DNA from 3 places in the Streptomyces sp. NPDC020958 genome. Region 3 is predicted to be linked to each of the others. Evidence: riboswitches for the same ligand, from Rfam matches in the RefSeq annotation. Region 3 holds a riboswitch; each other region holds the start of a gene.

Evidence for each region. Region 3 has a riboswitch for cyclic di-AMP ahead of ACZ3KP_RS23475 (transglycosylase SLT domain-containing protein). Riboswitches for the same ligand answer to the same signal wherever they lie in the genome.
Region 1: linked by a shared signal. The riboswitch ahead of ACZ3KP_RS14375 (transglycosylase family protein) and the one ahead of ACZ3KP_RS23475 (transglycosylase SLT domain-containing protein) in region 3 are both predicted to bind cyclic di-AMP.
Region 2: linked by a shared signal. The riboswitch ahead of ACZ3KP_RS00795 (C40 family peptidase) and the one ahead of ACZ3KP_RS23475 (transglycosylase SLT domain-containing protein) in region 3 are both predicted to bind cyclic di-AMP.

The regions. Positions count from the first base shown of each region.
Region 1 is NZ_JBVHFU010000004.1:107,736-113,209, forward strand. It holds gene ACZ3KP_RS14355 (Ppx/GppA phosphatase family protein) at 1-265, opposite strand, end outside; gene ACZ3KP_RS14360 (DUF501 domain-containing protein) at 262-816, opposite strand; gene ACZ3KP_RS14365 (FtsB family cell division protein) at 846-1,322, opposite strand; gene eno (phosphopyruvate hydratase) at 1,430-2,716, opposite strand; gene ACZ3KP_RS14375 (transglycosylase family protein) at 3,013-3,717, opposite strand; cyclic di-AMP (ydaO/yuaA leader) riboswitch at 3,721-3,925, opposite strand; gene ACZ3KP_RS14380 (transglycosylase family protein) at 4,123-5,121, opposite strand; gene ACZ3KP_RS14385 (RNA-guided endonuclease InsQ/TnpB family protein) at 5,358-5,474, opposite strand, start outside.
Region 2 is NZ_JBVHFU010000001.1:169,712-175,185, forward strand. It holds gene bioB (biotin synthase BioB) at 1-259, opposite strand, end outside; gene ACZ3KP_RS00775 (8-amino-7-oxononanoate synthase) at 407-1,534, shown strand; gene ACZ3KP_RS00780 (DUF397 domain-containing protein) at 1,594-1,821, opposite strand; gene ACZ3KP_RS00785 (helix-turn-helix domain-containing protein) at 1,831-2,691, opposite strand; gene ACZ3KP_RS00790 (ATP-binding protein) at 2,925-3,383, shown strand; gene ACZ3KP_RS00795 (C40 family peptidase) at 3,417-3,890, opposite strand; cyclic di-AMP (ydaO/yuaA leader) riboswitch at 3,894-4,078, opposite strand; gene ACZ3KP_RS00800 (hypothetical protein) at 4,437-4,745, opposite strand; gene ACZ3KP_RS00805 (ATP-dependent Clp protease proteolytic subunit) at 4,753-5,388, opposite strand.
Region 3 is NZ_JBVHFU010000008.1:90,021-95,494, reverse strand. It holds gene ACZ3KP_RS23485 (LolA family protein) at 1-1,041, opposite strand, end outside; gene ACZ3KP_RS23480 (polyprenyl synthetase family protein) at 1,395-2,405, opposite strand; cyclic di-AMP (ydaO/yuaA leader) riboswitch at 3,088-3,285, shown strand; gene ACZ3KP_RS23475 (transglycosylase SLT domain-containing protein) at 3,289-3,771, shown strand; gene ACZ3KP_RS23470 (HAD family hydrolase) at 3,787-4,593, opposite strand; gene ACZ3KP_RS23465 (carboxylate--amine ligase) at 4,960-5,474, opposite strand, start outside.

The sequences.
Region 1 (5,474 bases), on a different contig from region 3:
CCGCGTCCCGGGACGCCGAGGTGGCCACGAACCGCAGCCGCTCGGCGCCGTGCTCCTTGATGACCGCCGCGTACTCCCGGCAGGCGGCGAACGTCCGCGCGAGCGCCTCCGGCGCGAGCCGCCCCGTCCGGTCGACGCCCTGCCCGAGCCGGACGATCGTCATACGGCGGTCCAGGTCGACGAGCTCCCCCGTCTCCGGGTCCACGTCGGCGACGAGCAGCCGGATGGAGTTGGTGCCACAGTCGATGGCGGCGACGCGGGTCACTTGTCGTCCTCCGGGGTGTGCGTCGGCGCCGGGTCACCGGCGAGCGTCACGCAGGCCCCCTTGGCCCACCACTCCGGCAGCATCGCGATCGCCTCGTCGCCGAGCGGGTTCACGCCCGGCCCGGCGGCCAGCGAGTGCGCCACCAGCACGTGCAGGCACTTCACCCGGTCCGGCATCCCCCCGGCGCTGGGGAACCCGGTCAGCTCCTCGATCTCGTCCCGGCGCCGGACGTAGTCCTCGTGCGCGGCCCGGTACGCCGCCGCCAGCTCCGGATCGCTCTCCAGCCGCGCCGTCATCTCCTTCATCACGCCGTTGGCCTCCAGCGTCCCGATCGCGGACGCGGCCTTCGGGCACGTCAGGTAGTACAGCGTCGGGAACGGCGTCCCGTCCGGCAACCGCGGCGCGGTCTCCACGACGTCCGGCTGCCCGCAGGGGCACCGGTGCGCGATCGCCCGCAGCCCGCGCGGCGGCCGCCCGAGCTGCTGCTTGAAGGCCTCGACGTCGGCGTCGGTGGGCTCGGTACGCTCAGTGGCGGGCGGAGGCGTGTGCATGACTGTGTTCTGCGTGGCTTTCTGTCGGTTCACTGGTCGGACGCGTCGGACTTGTCGACGCCGTCCCAGACGTTCGCGTACCAGGGCCGGTCGGCCGCCCCGAGGTACACGTGCGCCTGCCGGGCGGCACCGGGGTCGATCACGACGTACCCGGTCTCCCCCGGCATCACGTAGTGCAGCCGCTGCCGGATCTGCTGCTCGGCGTACGAGTCGTCCTGCCACCGCGCCTTCAGGTCGCGCAGCTGCTCGACCCGCTGCCTGGCCTGCCGCTGCTGACGCTGCTGGTCGGCGATCTCGGCGCGCTGGGAGACGTACTGCCGCATCGGATAGGCGAGCGCCACGATCATCGTGCACAGCACGATCGCGAGCAGCGCCGCGCGCCCGGTCAGCCGGGAGCGGCGGGCCTGACGCTTGGTCTGGGAGCGGTAGACCCGGGCCGCCGTCTGCTCGCCGAGCAGCTTGAGCCTGGTCGCGGTGGAGAACCGGTCCCGGTCCCTCACGGCCATGTCCCCGCCTCCCTGATACGTGCGTACGTCCCCGCACACGGTACGGGACCGCGTTCGGGGACGTACGTACGACTGGCTAAGCCTTACCCACGAGAGGGGGTACCGGCTCAGCCCTTGAAGCGGGGGAACGCGGAGCGGCCGGCGTACACCGCCGCGTCGTCGAGGATCTCCTCGATGCGCAGCAGCTGGTTGTACTTGGCGACACGCTCGGAGCGGGCCGGGGCGCCGGTCTTGATCTGGCCGCAGTTGGTGGCGACGGCCAGGTCGGCGATGGTGACGTCCTCGGTCTCGCCGGAGCGGTGGGACATCATGCACTTGAAGCCGTTGCGCTGGGCGAGCTCGACGGCGTCCAGGGTCTCGGTGAGCGAGCCGATCTGGTTCACCTTCACCAGCAGGGCGTTCGCGGTGCCCTCCTCGATACCGCGGGCCAGGCGCTCCGGGTTGGTGACGAACAGGTCGTCGCCGACCAGCTGGACCTTGTCGCCGAGCTTGTCGGTGATGACCTTCCAGCCTGCCCAGTCGTCCTCGAACAGCGGGTCCTCGATGGAGACCAGCGGGTACGCGGCGACGAGCTCCTCGTAGTACTCGGTCATCTCGGCGGCCGAGCGGGACTTGCCCTCGAACTCGTACTTTCCGTCCTTGTAGAACTCGGACGCGGCGACGTCGAGCGCGAGCGCGATCTGCTCACCGGGGACGTAACCGGCCTGCTTGATCGCCTCCAGGATGAGGTCGAGCGCGGCGCGGTTGGACTCGAGGTTCGGGGCGAAGCCGCCCTCGTCGCCGAGGCCGGTGGACAGACCCTTGGCCTTCAGGACCTTCTTCAGGGTGTGGTAGACCTCGGCACCCCAGCGCAGCGCCTCCGAGAAGGACTCCGCGCCGATCGGGGCGATCATGAACTCCTGGATGTCCACGTTGGAGTCCGCGTGCGAGCCGCCGTTGAGGATGTTCATCATCGGCACCGGCAGCAGGTGCGCGTTCGGGCCGCCCAGGTAGCGGAACAGCGGCAGGTCGGACGCCTCGGAGGCGGCGTGCGCGACGGCGAGGGAGACACCGAGGATGGCGTTGGCGCCGAGCGAGCCCTTGTTGTCGGTGGCGTCCAGGTCGAACATCGCCTGGTCGATCAGGCGCTGCTCGGTGGCGTCGTAGCCGACCAGCTCCGGGCCGATCTGCTCGATGACGGCGAGGACGGCCTTCTCGACGCCCTTGCCGAGGTAGCGGTTGGGGTCGCCGTCACGGAGCTCGATGGCCTCGAAGGCGCCGGTGGAGGCGCCGGACGGGACGGCGGCACGACCCGTGCTGCCGTCGTCGAGGCCGACCTCGACCTCGACCGTGGGGTTACCTCGGGAGTCCAGGATTTCCCGGGCTACGACGACGTCGATGGACGGCACGAGCATCTCCTTCTTGGGATGTGACGCTGGTTGTGCGGGGCGCACGCGGACCTGGTCGGCCCTTGCTCAGCCTTGCGACTAGAGCCTAACCGGCCCAGGGCCGTCAGCCGGCCGACCGACCGGCCCGTGGACACCCTGACGGTACTCATTGTTCACGCGCGGAACAAAGGGGGGTCCCGATGAAGAACGGGAGAAGAGCGGGTCAAGGAGCGTGACCGCAAAGAGAAACCCCGCTCCGGCGCGTTCGGGGGGAAACGCACCGGAGCGGGGCCCGTGGGGGACGGGGGTGACCCCCCAGGTTCTTACTTCAGGTGCAGCTGCTGGCCCGGGTAGATGACGTCGGCGTCGTCGACGATGTCCTTGTTCAGCTTGAACAGCGCCTGCCAACCACCCTTCACCTTGTGCTTCTCGGCGATCGAGCTGAGGGTGTCGCCCTTGACGACCTTGTACTCGCCGTCGCCCTTCTTGACCTTCTTGCCGGTCGGGGTGGTGACGGTCTTCTTGGCGGCCGGGCGGTCGGCGGAGCGGGAGGCGGCCTGGGTGCCGGTCGTACGGCTGCTCGTGCCGGCGCTGCCGCTGCTCGACGAGCCGGCGGAGCTGGAGCTGGACGAGCTGGAGGTGCCGCCGGTGTAGGCGGCGCCGGACAGGCCCTTGCCGCAGACCGGCCAGGCGCCCTTGCCCTGGGCGGCGAGGACCTTCTCGGCGACCTGGATCTGCTGCGCCTTGGTGGCCTGGTCGGCCTGCGGGGCGTAGGCGGTGCCGCCGTACGCGGCCCAGGTGGAGGCGGAGAACTGCAGACCGCCGTAGTAGCCGTTGCCGGTGTTGATCGACCAGTTGCCGCCGGACTCGCACTGGGCGACGGTGTCCCACTCGGAGGCGGTGGCGGCGGAGGCGCCACCGGCCGCCATCAGCGGGGCGGCGACGGCGGCACCGGTGACACCGGCGACGGCGATGGCGCGGACGGCCTTGGACGGACGACGGTGCTTGCCCTTGCCGGAAAACAGCATGGAAGATCCCCTCACCGACGCCTGCGAGGTGAGCTGTCGGGTTCGGGCCGGTTGAGTTGCCCGGCCGCACGGCCCGCTCTCGCGAGACGCGCGGCTCCACCCCTAGCCGGTTCCGGCGGCCTTTCGGCCGTGAGGCCCCTGAGGGCTCAACTGCCGGACCCGGCGCTTACCTTGGGTCCCCCGCTCCTGCCTACGGCGCTTGACGCGACGACTGTTCCCGGGCGGCCGCTGGCAGGACTCGGCGTTGCGACAGCCGGGGCTCGCGGTGACGAGCGGCCTCGACCGTAAACAGACGATCAGGTGAATTTCAAAGATGATCAGGGCTTCTGAGACTCATCCCACACTTTCACCAAAGCGGACAATAATCTCCAAACGGGGCGTCAACTCCCGCCCCATTTGGCCCGTTCAGCTACCGAGTTTCAGGGTCTGACCGGAGGCGATGTCGTTCGGGTCGGCGCCGATGTCGGCCTTGTTCACCGCGTAGAGCGCGCGCCACCCGCCGTCGAGGCCAAGGGAGTCGGCGATGGAGGCGAGGGTGTCGCCGTCACGGACGGTGTAGGTACCGGCGGCGTCGGCGGAGGCGTGACGGCCGGAGGATGCGACCCCCTGACCTTTTGTCACACTTTCGTCCGCCGAGTCACCGCGATGCTTGCCGCCGCTGCTGACGGCACCCGTGTCGACCAGACTCCAAGAGCCGCCGGTCTGCCACGAGTGGTCCGAGTCGTCACTGGAGTCCGGAATCACCGGATTCTCGTGGGCCTTCGAGGAGGCGGAGGCAGAAGGTGCCGACTTGTCCACCTTGCCCGCACTGTCGGATGTGCCGGAAGTGGGCGCCTTCGAGGTGTCACTCGCGCTGGAACTCGGAGCAGGGGACGCGGATTCGGTCCCGGGGCCCTTCGTCGCGGACGACGCGCCGGAGTCGCCGGAGTCACTCGTGGAGGACGAGTCCGACAAACCGGAGGACGAGTCGGCAGAACCCGAGGAGCTGGATGACCCGTCGAGGCCCGTGTCGACGTTCACCGAGGCGTCGTCCGACGAGAGCCCGGCCAGCAGGGCACAGGTCCGCCAGGGCTTGGTGCCCTGGTCCGCGAGTATCTTCTCGGCGACCGCGATCTGCTGCGAACGGCTCGCCTGGTCGGGCGTGGCGGCGTAGTCCGTACCGCCGTACTTGTCCCAGTCGTCCTGGGACATCTGCAGTCCGCCGTAGTAGCCGTTGCCGCTGTCCATGCTCCAGGAGCCGGCGCTCTCGCACTCGGCCACCTTGTCCCAGGTGGTGTCGTCGGCCGCGTTGGCGCTCGCCGCACCCAGCAGCGGGATGGCGATGGCGGAGCCGGTCACTCCGGCCGCGACGAGAAGAGCCGGAGCCTGACGGGGGCGACGGTGACGACCGTTCCCGGAGAGCATGCGGAAACCTTTCGAGCGACAGCGGTGACCTGCGCGACGGGTCCCGCAGGGGCGCCGCGCTGATGGGTGAACGTATCGGCAGACGATCACTTGTCACAAGTTAATGCCGCGCAGATCACGTGAAGATCACAGACTTGAGCAGGCTTCACGTTCTGCTCGACTCCCTGTAGCCCCCACCATGACCTCAAGGGGTGGAACACGTGACTCCTCCCCCGGCTGAAGCTGGGGGCTTCTCGCTATGCCGGGTTGGCGTCGCGACGGACCAGCCCGGCCCGTAGAACGTTGATGGCTCCCACTGTGTCGGCGTGCGCGTGGTGGCCGCACGAGACGCAGTGGAACTTTTCCTGTGTGGG
Region 2 (5,474 bases), on a different contig from region 3:
AGCTGTACTTCAGGATCCCGGTCGAGGAGCCGAGGCGCTGCGAGCAGTACGAGCAGTCCTCCGGGCACAGGCCCGACTTGAGGTTGACCAGGTAGTTGAGTTTCACGCGCCGGCCGAACCACTGCCGGCGCACCTTGCCCGCCGCGGCCACCACGTCCAGCACGTCGTCGTCGGAGGTCGCCAGCACGGCGAGCGCTTCCTCGCGGGTCGGCAGCTCGCGCCGAAGCCCCTTGTCCACCAGCGTGTTCAGCAGGTCCATGAGAGCCGATCCTGTACCAAGAGGCTGCTCCGGGCCAAGGAGAGTTCGCACAACCCTGGCAGATCGACATGTGGGTATCGCCACACAGTGGGCGGCCGACGGTCCCGCTAGGGTCTGTCCACTGCCTACAAAAGCACCGGAGGGGCCATGGCGTTCGGCTGGATCGACGAACAGGCGGAACTCCGCCGCCGCGCCGGACTCGTACGGACCCTGCGCCCCCGTCCCGCCGACTCACCGCTGCTGGACCTGGCGAGCAACGACTACCTGGGCCTCGCCCACCATCCCGAGGTCGCCGAGGGCGCGGCCGAGGCCGCCCGGACGTGGGGCGGTGGCTCCACCGGCTCCCGGCTGGTGACCGGCACGACGGAGCTGCACACCGAGCTGGAGCGCGAGCTGGCCGGGTTCTGCGGGTTCGAGGCGGCCCTGGTCTTCTCCTCGGGCTACGCGGCCAACCTCGCCGCCGTCACCGCGCTCGGCCCGCACGGCTCCCTGATCGTCTCCGACGCCCTCAACCACGCCTCCCTGATCGACGGCTGCCGGCTGGCGCGGGGGACCACCCAGGTCGTCGGGCACGCCGACCCGGACGCCGTGCGCAAGGCGCTCGGCACGCGCGAGGGGCCCGCGCTGGTCGTCTCCGACACGGTGTTCTCGGTCGACGGCGACGCGGCGCCGCTCGCCGCGCTGGCCGAGGCGTGCCGGGAGCGCGGCGCCGGACTGCTCGTGGACGACGCCCACGGACTCGGGGTCATCGGGGACGGCGGGCGGGGCGCGCCGTACGCGGCCCGTCTCGCAGGCGCCGACGACGTGGTGGTCACCGTGACCCTGTCCAAGTCGCTGGGCAGCCAGGGCGGGGCCGTGCTGGGGCCTGCCCGGGTGATCGACCACCTGGTGAACGCGGCGCGGACCTTCATCTTCGACACCGGTCTGGCGCCCGCGGCCGCGGGCGCGGCGCTGGCGGCCCTCAGGCTGCTGCGGCGCGAGCCCGCCCGCGCGGCCCGGGCGCGCGAGGTGGCCGCCGAACTGCACGCACGGCTGACCGCCGCGGGCCTGTCGGCGGTACGACCGGACGCCGCGGTGGTCTCCGTGCGGGCCCCGTCCCCGGAGGAGGCCGTGCGGTGGGCGGCCGACTGCCGGTCGGCAGGCCTGGCCGTGGGCTGTTTCCGTCCGCCTTCCGTGCCGGACGGCGTCTCACGGCTCAGGCTGACCGCCCGTGCCGACCTCTCCGGGGCCGAGATCGAACGCGCTGTACGTGTGATCGGCGAGACACGACCATGAGTCGGCGTGACACGGCCGGGCCTTGCGCGCATGCGGATACGGAATCGGTTACCGGCTGATCAGCCGGTGAACGTGGCCACGAAACCCGCCCAGCTCTCGGGGGAGAAGAGCAGCGCGGGCCCGGCGGGGTGCTTGGAGTCGCGTACGGCGAGCAGCCCGGCCGGTGGGCCGGAGTGCGGCCGTGCCGTCTCCACGCAGTTGTTCGCTCCGGTGCTGTAGCTGCTGCGCAGCCATCGCACACCGCGCAGATCCGTACTTGAAGGTACGTTCCGAGGCAGTGCAGTCATGGTGCCTCCTTACGCGCCGTCACCTATCCCGGCGATGTAATCCAACGAGTCCTCGGGTGAAAGGGCGTGGATCTGAAGGGTGTTGAAGGCCTCCGCGTAGGCCTGGAGGTCTTCTTTCCGTTCGAGGTAAAGGCTACTCGTCAACTGGTCGAGAACAACCACGTCCAGATCAGAAGTGCTCGGAAATGAGAAGATTACGAAAGGACCGGTGATGCCGATATGCGCCCCCGCCGCGAACGGCAGCACCTGGAGCCGCACCTGCGGCAACCGGGCCGCCTCCGTCAGCCGCCGCAGCTGGCGGGCCATCACCCCCGGGCCGCCCACCTCCCGCCGCAGCACCGCTTCGTCCAGGACCGCGCTCAGTTTCAGCGGCGGATCGCCCCGCAGCACGTCCTGCCTGGCCAGACGCACCTCCACCAGGGCGTCGAGGGCCTGGTCGTCGAGCCCGTCGGCGGCCACCCGGGTCACCGCGCGGGCGTACTCGGCGGTCTGCAGCAGCCCCGGCACCACCGAGGTCTCCAGCGTGCGCATCGCGCCCGCCTGCGACTCCAGGCTGATGAAATCCCGGTAGGCGGGCGGCAGCACCCCCCGGTAGGCGTGCCACCAGTGATGTCGTCCCGCGGTGTCCTCCGACCCCGCCAATACCAGCAGCAACTCGCGCAGTTGCCCCTCGGCCACCCCGTAGGCGTCGAGGAGTAACCGCACATCGGCCGGTTTCACACCGCTGGCGCCGGTCTCGATCCGGCTCACTTTCGACTGGTGCCAGCCCACCAGGCGGGCGGCCTCGCCGCTCGTGAGACCCGCGCCGGTGCGCAGCGTGCGCAGTTCGGCGCCCAGTTTCCGGCGGCGTACCGCGGGACCGTTCTGCATGGGCTACTCCTTACTCAATCTGGCCGCCCATATACGGTCCGGTGTCGCAGAGTTCACCGCTTCGAGCGACAGATATATGCACATCTTGGTGGATCGCTCCCCGTGACCGGCCCCGTAATGGCAGTCTGGCGGAGAAGTACCAGTCCGGGACCGTACTCGAACCATCCCCACCGTGCCGGACTCCGGTCCCGAGGAAGTCGGACTCCGGTCCCGAGGAAAGGGACGACGTCGCCATGGCAGACCACCTGGAAGCATCCGTCACCCTGCCGAGCGAACCCGCCTCGGTCGCCGCGGCCCGGGCGTATGCGCTGGACACCCTCGCGGAGTGGGGACTGCCACCGGAGACGGACACGGCGGACACCATCCGCCTCATCGTCTCCGAACTCGCCACCAACGCCGTGCAGCACACCTTCGGGCAGTCGCCCACCTTCACGCTGGACCTCGTCCTCGACCGTGACGAGCACCTGCGCATCGGCGTCACGGACAGTCATCCGCGCTTCCCCAGGAGACTTCCCGCCGCGGTCCAGCAGGACAACGGCCGCGGCATGGTCATCATCCGCTGGCTCACCGCCGAGTACGGCGGCAGACTCCGGGTCCGCCCCACCCGGGAGGGAGGCAAGACGGTCTTCGTCGAACTGCCCTGGACGGTTCCGGCCCACCCCGTCACCGCGGCCGGCCAGCAGGAGCCGTAGCCCTGAGCTCCCGCCGGCCGGTGCGCGGCGGGGTCAGCTGACCCGGCCGTACCAGACGCTCTTCGTCCAGATCTTCTGGAGCTTCACCACGTCCCCGGTCTTCGGGGCGTGCCAGATCTTTCCCTTCCCGGCGTAGATGCCGACGTGGTACACGCTGGAACCCGAGTGGAAGAAGACCAGGTCCCCGGCCTTGCGGCTGCCGGCCGAGATGTGACGGGTCTTGTTGTACTGCTGGGCCGCCGTCCGCGGCAGGGTCTTGCCCGCCTTCTTGAACGAGTACAGCGTGAGCCCGGAGCAGTCGAACCTGTTCGGTCCGGTGGCGCCCCACCGGTAGGGTGAGCCCTTTTTCGAGGCAGCGACCTGCAGTGCCTTCGTCGCCAGCGTGGCGGCCGAGGCGTCGGAGGCGACACCAGGGATCACGATCGAGCCGCCCACGGCGGCGATCGTCAGCGCCGAGGCCGTACCGGCCCGGGCCATGAGCGACGGAACCCGATTGAGCGCAGTCATGCGCAACCCTTCGTCAGCCGCCTGTGAAGGATGACCTGTCGGATTCGGGCTGGCGAAGTTGCCCGGCCGTGTTGCCACGGCTTCACCCCAAGGGCTGCTCGGTCCGGTCATGGCGTGACCGTTCCGGCGACCCGTCGTGCTTGGGTCCTCCACTCCTGCCGATGCACTGCTGTCGACGTCATCCGGGCGGCGGCAGGACTCGGCGTCCGCCCGGACCGCCCCGCCGTGGTGGCGGGGGCTTGTCGTCAGACAGGGATCTTCACGCACTCGTGTCCGAAAATCCCAACGGAACCGGGGATTTGTGGGGTTACTCACCACCCACCCGTTCGGGTGGACAACCCTGTGTTCGATTATCCGTCAACTCCACTGCGTAGCCCCGGACCTGCGCCGAAGCCCTCCACGACCACCCTGGCGCAGGCGAGTCGAGCGGCTTTTTCGGTCAGGTAAAACCACGCCACACTCCGCCGAACGGCGGTAACCCCTTTGGGTCGTTTCAACTCCGGCCCGGGCGTGGCGTCGACACATCGGACCGGACTCCTGCGGAGGTCACCGTACGCAGTCGGGCGGGAGTGCGACGCGAGCGGTCCGGCGCTCGCCGTCGAGCACCCGCAACGCCCGTGCCAGCGTGTCCCCGTGCAGCTCCGTCTCGCCCCGTCGATGCATCAGGGCCAGCGCGTCGCGCAGCTCGGACGCCGCGCGCACCAGCGCCTGCGCGGCGCGCAGACCGCGGTAGGTGTCCTCGTTCTGCGCCGGGTTGATGCGGCCCAGCAGGTCGACCACGTCCAGGTAACGGTCGATCAGCTCACCCTCCGCGCGGGTCAGCGCGGGCAGCGGCGGCAGCTCCGGTGGCAGCATCGGCGGCTCACCCCGCGTGCGGCCGGCCGAGCGGGGGCCGGTGCGTGGGCATGACCCGGTCCGCCAGCCCGTACGCCACCGCCCCCGGCGCGTCCAGGACCAGGTCCCGCTCCAGGTCCCGCTGGACCTGCTCGAGGGTGCGCCCGGTGTGCCGGACGAGCATCTCCTCCACCATCCCGCGGGTCCGTTCCCACTCCGCCGCCTGGATGAACAGATCGCTCGGCCGGCCCTGCACCGGTTCCGGCAGGGCCGGTTGCTGCAGCACGATGCGGGCGCCGGGCAGCACCGACCGTTTGCCCGGGGTGCCGGCCGCGAGCAGCACCGCGGCCGAGGCGCCGGCCTGCCCCAGGCAGACGGTCTGCACCTCGCAGGTGACGTAACGGAGCGTGTCGTAGATCGCGGCCATCGCGCCGAACGACCCGCCCGGGGAGTTGATGTACAGCGCGATGTCCCGCTCCGGAGCCGCGTACTCCAGGTACATGAGCTGCGCCAGCACGTCGTTGGCCGAGGTCTCGTCGACGGGGGCGCCCAGGAAGACGATCCGCTCCTCCAGCAGCTTGGAGTACGGGTCCAGGGTGCGCTGACCGGCGGTCGTTCGTTCGGTGAACTCGGGCAGGACGTAACGGGCGGACGGTCGGGTCATGGCAGTACCACTCCTCGCGGCTGGGCGTCTCGACGGCCGAGCAGACGTAAGAAACGTACAGGACGTACAGATATCAGGGTGGGGAT
Region 3 (5,474 bases):
GCTGCCGGAGTCCAGGACGGCTATGGAGTTCCAGCCCTTGCCGAGGACGTCGAAGCCGCCCTTCTCCAGGTGCTTGGGCGCGCCCTTGCCGGGCGTCCCGGTGGCCTTGCCGCTCTCGCCGCCGTCGCCGTGCCGGTCTGATCCGGCCGCCCTGTCGGCCTTGTCGCCCTCGGTGACCTTGGCGCCCTTGGGCGGGGTGAAGTCGAAGGTCGAGGCCGCCGGCTTCGCGAAGCTGACCTGTGTGTAGCCGGCGTCCACGACGGCCGCGCCGCCGCTCGACGGGGTGAGCGTGAACTTCAGCGGCGTGCCGGTCTTGGCGTCCACGGCGATGCTGATCGCGCCGACCGTCGTACCGGACTGCTTGGGCTTGATGACCAGGCGGTAGGCGTCCCGGCCGGCCACCTGGGCGGTGCCGTCGACCTTCACCGACGTGGTGTCGTCGACCGACTTGAGCACCTCGTCGGCGAAGTCCTTGGGCGTGGCCGGGGCTGCGTGGCGCTCCTTGCCGGAGTCCGCGACGGTGGAGTGGTAGACCTCGTCGGACTTGCTGTCGTAGCCCCAGACGTCCGTGCCGTTGTGGATGAGGCTGTACTCGGCGCCGCTCTCCAGCAGCGACACCTTCTGCTTCTCGGGTCCGTCGGCGGCCACGCGCAGGGTGTGCGTGCCGGTGGCCAGTTCGGTGAGCTTGGCGGTGGGGTCGGCGGAGGAGCCGGCGCCGCCGCGCTGGGTGGCGCCGGACATCAGGCTGCTCTCCAGGCCGCCGAGGTCGGGCAGGCCGAGGTCGGTGCTGATCTTCACGGTGCCGGACAGCTGCTGCACGTCCGACTTTGCGATCTTGTTGATGAGTTCCTGCGCGCTGATCTTCGGCAGGTTGGGGTCACCGGAGTCGGCGAGCGCCGGGACCAGGCCGATCGTGGCCGCGGCCACCCCCACCACCGTGACCGGCACGACGTACCGCGTGGCCTTGCGCCGCCGTTCGGCGCGCCGCTCGTCGTCGGCCTGCGCGATCCCCGCGCTGTCGTCGGATTCGTACGGTGCCATGTGTGCCTTACCTCCGTCGTCGGCGGCGGCCGTCTCGCACGTGTCCCACCCTGAGCCGCCATTCTCACCCGAATCGGTGAGCGGTGGTGATTTCCGTGGTTTCCATCTCACCAAATCGGAGGCGTTCAAGCGTCAGACCGGGGAGCCAACTCCGCGTACGCCTCCGGTATGACATGAGGGGGCCGACGCCTCCACCGACCCGTAGGGGTCGAACGGTGCGGACGCCTCCTGCGGGATGCCGGAGTCCGGTGCGTCACAGGGGGTGACAGGCGGCGGCAGGCGCCGTCGCGTCGCAGGCCGGCCCGGCCCTCGGGCAGAACCGAAGGGTCCGCACGGTCGGCAGGGTGCCGGGCCTAGCCGGCCCGGTGCACCACCGCGTTGCACAGCTCCACCAGCGTCGCCTTCGGGTCGCACTCGGGCAGCGGTGCGAGCGCGGCCCGCGCCTCCTCCGCGTACCGGACGGCGTCCCGGCGCGCCTCTTCCAGCGCCGGGTTCACCCGCAGCGCGGCGAGCGCCTGCGCGTGCCGGGCGTCGTCGGTGAGGTCGGAGTCCAGCAGCTCGCACAGCGCGATGTCCTCGGCCAGCCCCAGCCGGGCCGCCCGCTCCCGCAGCCGCAGCACGGGAAGGGTGGGAACGCCCTCGCGGAGGTCCGTGCCCGGGGTCTTGCCGGACTCGTGCGAGTCGGAGGCGATGTCGAGGACGTCGTCGGCGAGCTGGAAGGCGACCCCGAGGCGTTCGCCGTACTGGGTGAGGACGTCCACGACCGTCTCGTCGGCGCCGGACATCATCGCGCCGAAACGGCAGGAGACCGCCACCAGCGAGCCCGTCTTGCCGCCGAGGACGTCGAGGTAGTGGTCGACCGGGTCGCGCCCGTCCGAAGGCCCCGCCGTCTCCAGGATCTGGCCGGTCACCAGCCGCTCGAACGCGAGGGCCTGGACGCGGACCGCCTCGGGCCCGAGGTCGGCGAGGATCTGCGAGGCGCGCGCGAACAGGAAGTCGCCGGTGAGAACGGCGACGGAGTTGCCCCAGCGGGTGTTGGCGCTGTCCACACCGCGCCGCACGGAGGCCTCGTCCATGACGTCGTCGTGGTACAGGGTGGCGAGGTGGGTCAGCTCGACGACGACGGCCGACGGCACGACACCCGGTGCGTAGGGGTCGCCGAACTGCGCGGCGAGCATCACCAGCAGCGGCCGGAACCGCTTGCCGCCGGCCCGTACGAGGTGCTGCGCGGCCTCCGTGATGAAGGGGACCTCGCTCTTGGTGGCCTCTAGCAGGCCTTCCTCGACAGCCGCCAATCCAGCCTGGACATCGGCTTCCAGAGCCTGGTCCCGCACGCTCAGCCCGAACGGCCCGACGACGGTCACGAGGGTCTCCTGTCTGCTGGTGTCCACTGGCGATTACACGGTTTGTCGATAGGTCGCTGCCATCACTCAAGTCAGCGTATCCGGTCAGGTTTCGATCACCGAGGGCGCCCACGGTTACACCCCGGGCACCATCGGATCACGACCGGTATGTTTTTGATCAGATGATAAGACATGACATCCACCGACTTGGCCGATGTCACCCACCTGGACGCACTCTCCCCGGGTGACCAGGATCACGCACGCCACCCCTCGGGAATTCCCGGCACTCCGCGCGGCCTTGACGCAATCGGCCGTCAACACGTCGACCACGCTCGACGAATGACGCCCGAATGACTCATTCACCCCCTAGAGCCGCAATTCCATTCAATAAGACAATTAGGACAATCACCGAATCCCTGGGCGACGCGGGCGGATTCAACTAATCCCTCATGCCCTTTTTGCCGTGATTGCGGTTTCGTGAAGTAGGTCACTCGGACCCCCGTGTCCCGCACGCCGCACGACGCCCTCCCTCGCCTTTCCCTGTGCGCCAGTTGAGGCTTGGCGACCGCAAAGGATCAAGTACCTCATACGCCTCAGATCAAGGTCAATCGGCGCGTTATGTGAATCCACCACTTGTTCCGGACATGTGCTCTCGCATACGTTCCCGCTCGCCGGGCGGACGCCGAATCCTGCCGCCGCCCGTCCTAACCCATCGACGAGTTCATTCGCACGGCAGGAGCGGGGGAACCAGGTAAGTCGCCGGACCGGGCGGCCGCCGTCATCGACGGACGCCGTCCCGGACCGGCTAGGGGTGAAGTCGCATCGCCTTCGGGTGACGCGACCGGGCACTCCCCGAGCCCGAACCCGACAGCTCACCTCGCAGGCGACGGAGAGGAACTTCGCCATGCCTGCTGCCGCCCAGCCCCGCCGCACCCGCATCGCCCGCACGCTCGCCGCCGTCGGTACCGGCGCCGCCGTACTCGCCCTTCCGCTCATCGGCGCGGCCGACGCCTCCGCCGCCACCCCCGCAACCTCCGTCACGGCCTCGACGACGCCCGCCGGGTACCCGAACAACCTCGACGGCTGGATCCGCGAGTCGCTCGCGATCATGGCCCAGAAGGGCATCCCGGGCTCCTACAACGGCATCTACCGCAACGTGATCCGCGAGTCGTCCGGCAACCCGCGGGCCATCAACCTCTGGGACTCCAACGCGGCCGCCGGCATCCCGTCCAAGGGCCTGCTCCAGGTGATCGACCCGACGTTCAACGCCTACCACGTGGCGGGCACGTCCTTCGACATCTACGACCCGGTCGCGAACATCACCGCCGCCTGCAACTACGCCGCCGCGCGGTACGGCTCGATCGACAACGTCCACGGCGCGTACTGACCGGCGCACCCCGCATCAGACGAAGAGTCTTTCGAGGACGACGGCGATGCCGTCGTCCTCGTTCGACGTGGTGATCTCATCGGCCCTCGCCCGGAGCTCGGGGTGCGCGTTGGCCATGGCCACTCCGTGGGCCGCCCAGTCGAACATCGGGATGTCGTTGGGCATGTCACCGAAGGCGATGGCCCGTTCGGGGCACAGCCCCAGGTGGTCGGCGGCCAGCGCCAGCCCGGTCGCCTTGGTCACCCCGCACGGCTGGAGCTCCACCGTCCCCGGTCCCGACATGGTGACCGTCGCCAGCGACCCCACCACCGCGCGGGCGGTCGCCGCCAGTTCGTCGTCGGACAAGGTGTGGTGGCGCAGCAGCACCTTGCTGATGGGCGCGCACCACAGGTCGTCACGCCGGTCCACGCGCAGGGCGGGCAGCGTGGGGTGGGGCATCAGGTAGCCCGGTTCGATGAGCGTGAGCCCGTCCACGCCGTCCTGGTCGACCGCCGCGTACACCTGGCCGACCTCGGCCTCGACCTTGCCGAGCGCGGTCTCCGCCAGTTCCCGGTCCAGCGTGACCGACCACAGCAGACGGTGCGTGCCGGCGTCGTACACCTGTGCGCCCTGGCCGCAGACCGCGAGCCCGGTGCAGCCGAGATCGTCGAGGAGCGGGCGCACTCTCGGCGCGGGGCGGCCGGTCACCACGAGGTGCGTGGCGCCGGCCCGGCCGGCCCGCGCCAGGGCGGCGAGCGACCGGTCCGACAGGGTGTCGTCGGCACGCAGCAGCGTGCCGTCCAGGTCGGTGGCGATCAGCGAGTACGGGGAAGGTGCGACCATGATCAGAGAATACGGACGGCACGCCCATGGGACTCACGGTGCGTTTCGGCCTCAAGTGGCTTCCGCCGCCTCGGTGATGAGGTGCCGTCAGTGGGGCCGGTGACGTCGGCGTGGGCGCGGCTGCGGGAAGCGCCGGCCGGGGGCCGGAGAGGTTTCCGGCGGCCGACGCCGACGATCACCGCCTTGACGTGGCGACCTGTCACAACGCCGAGCGGCAGGACCGGGCCGAAAGGCGCCTGGCGGATCGGGGCAGGGCGTGCTCGCGGATAGGACTCTGGTTCGACGGGGACGGTGACGCCGCCGTACTGGACGTCGGCGCGGCGAGCGTCACGGACGGGCGTCCGGCCCGGCGCCGAAACGTGGCGCCTACCTCCGGGAGGTGCCGGAGCCGCGCCGGTTGGTCCGCCACATCTGGTAGAGGTGCTTCGCCCCAGGACGCACGAACCGCGCGAGCATCGTGACGAACGGCAGCGGGTCGTCACCCGCCAGCCAGGCCAGCTCGGTGCCGCTGGGCCGTCCGGGTGCGTGCGGCGTCGTATAGCCGCTGCGGCGGTAGGCCAGGAGGGCGGGCAGGTCGATGTTCTCCACGACGTACCGGTGGCCGGCGCGCTGTTCCCCCTCCGGGACGCGGCGACCGGTCAGATCCAGGTGCATGGCGCGGACCACGTCCACACCCGTGTCGCTCTCGAAGAGCCGGAACTGGGCGCCCATGCGCGGGTTGAAGTCGAGCAGCTTGTACTGCCCGTCGCGACGGTCGAAGCGCAGGTCGAGGTCGATGACGCCGGTGAAGCCGATCTGTTTGATGAAACGCGCGGCGAGGTCGGCGAGTTCCGGGTTGTCCACGACGTACGCGTTCGCGGTCATGCCCGCGTGCGGTGGCC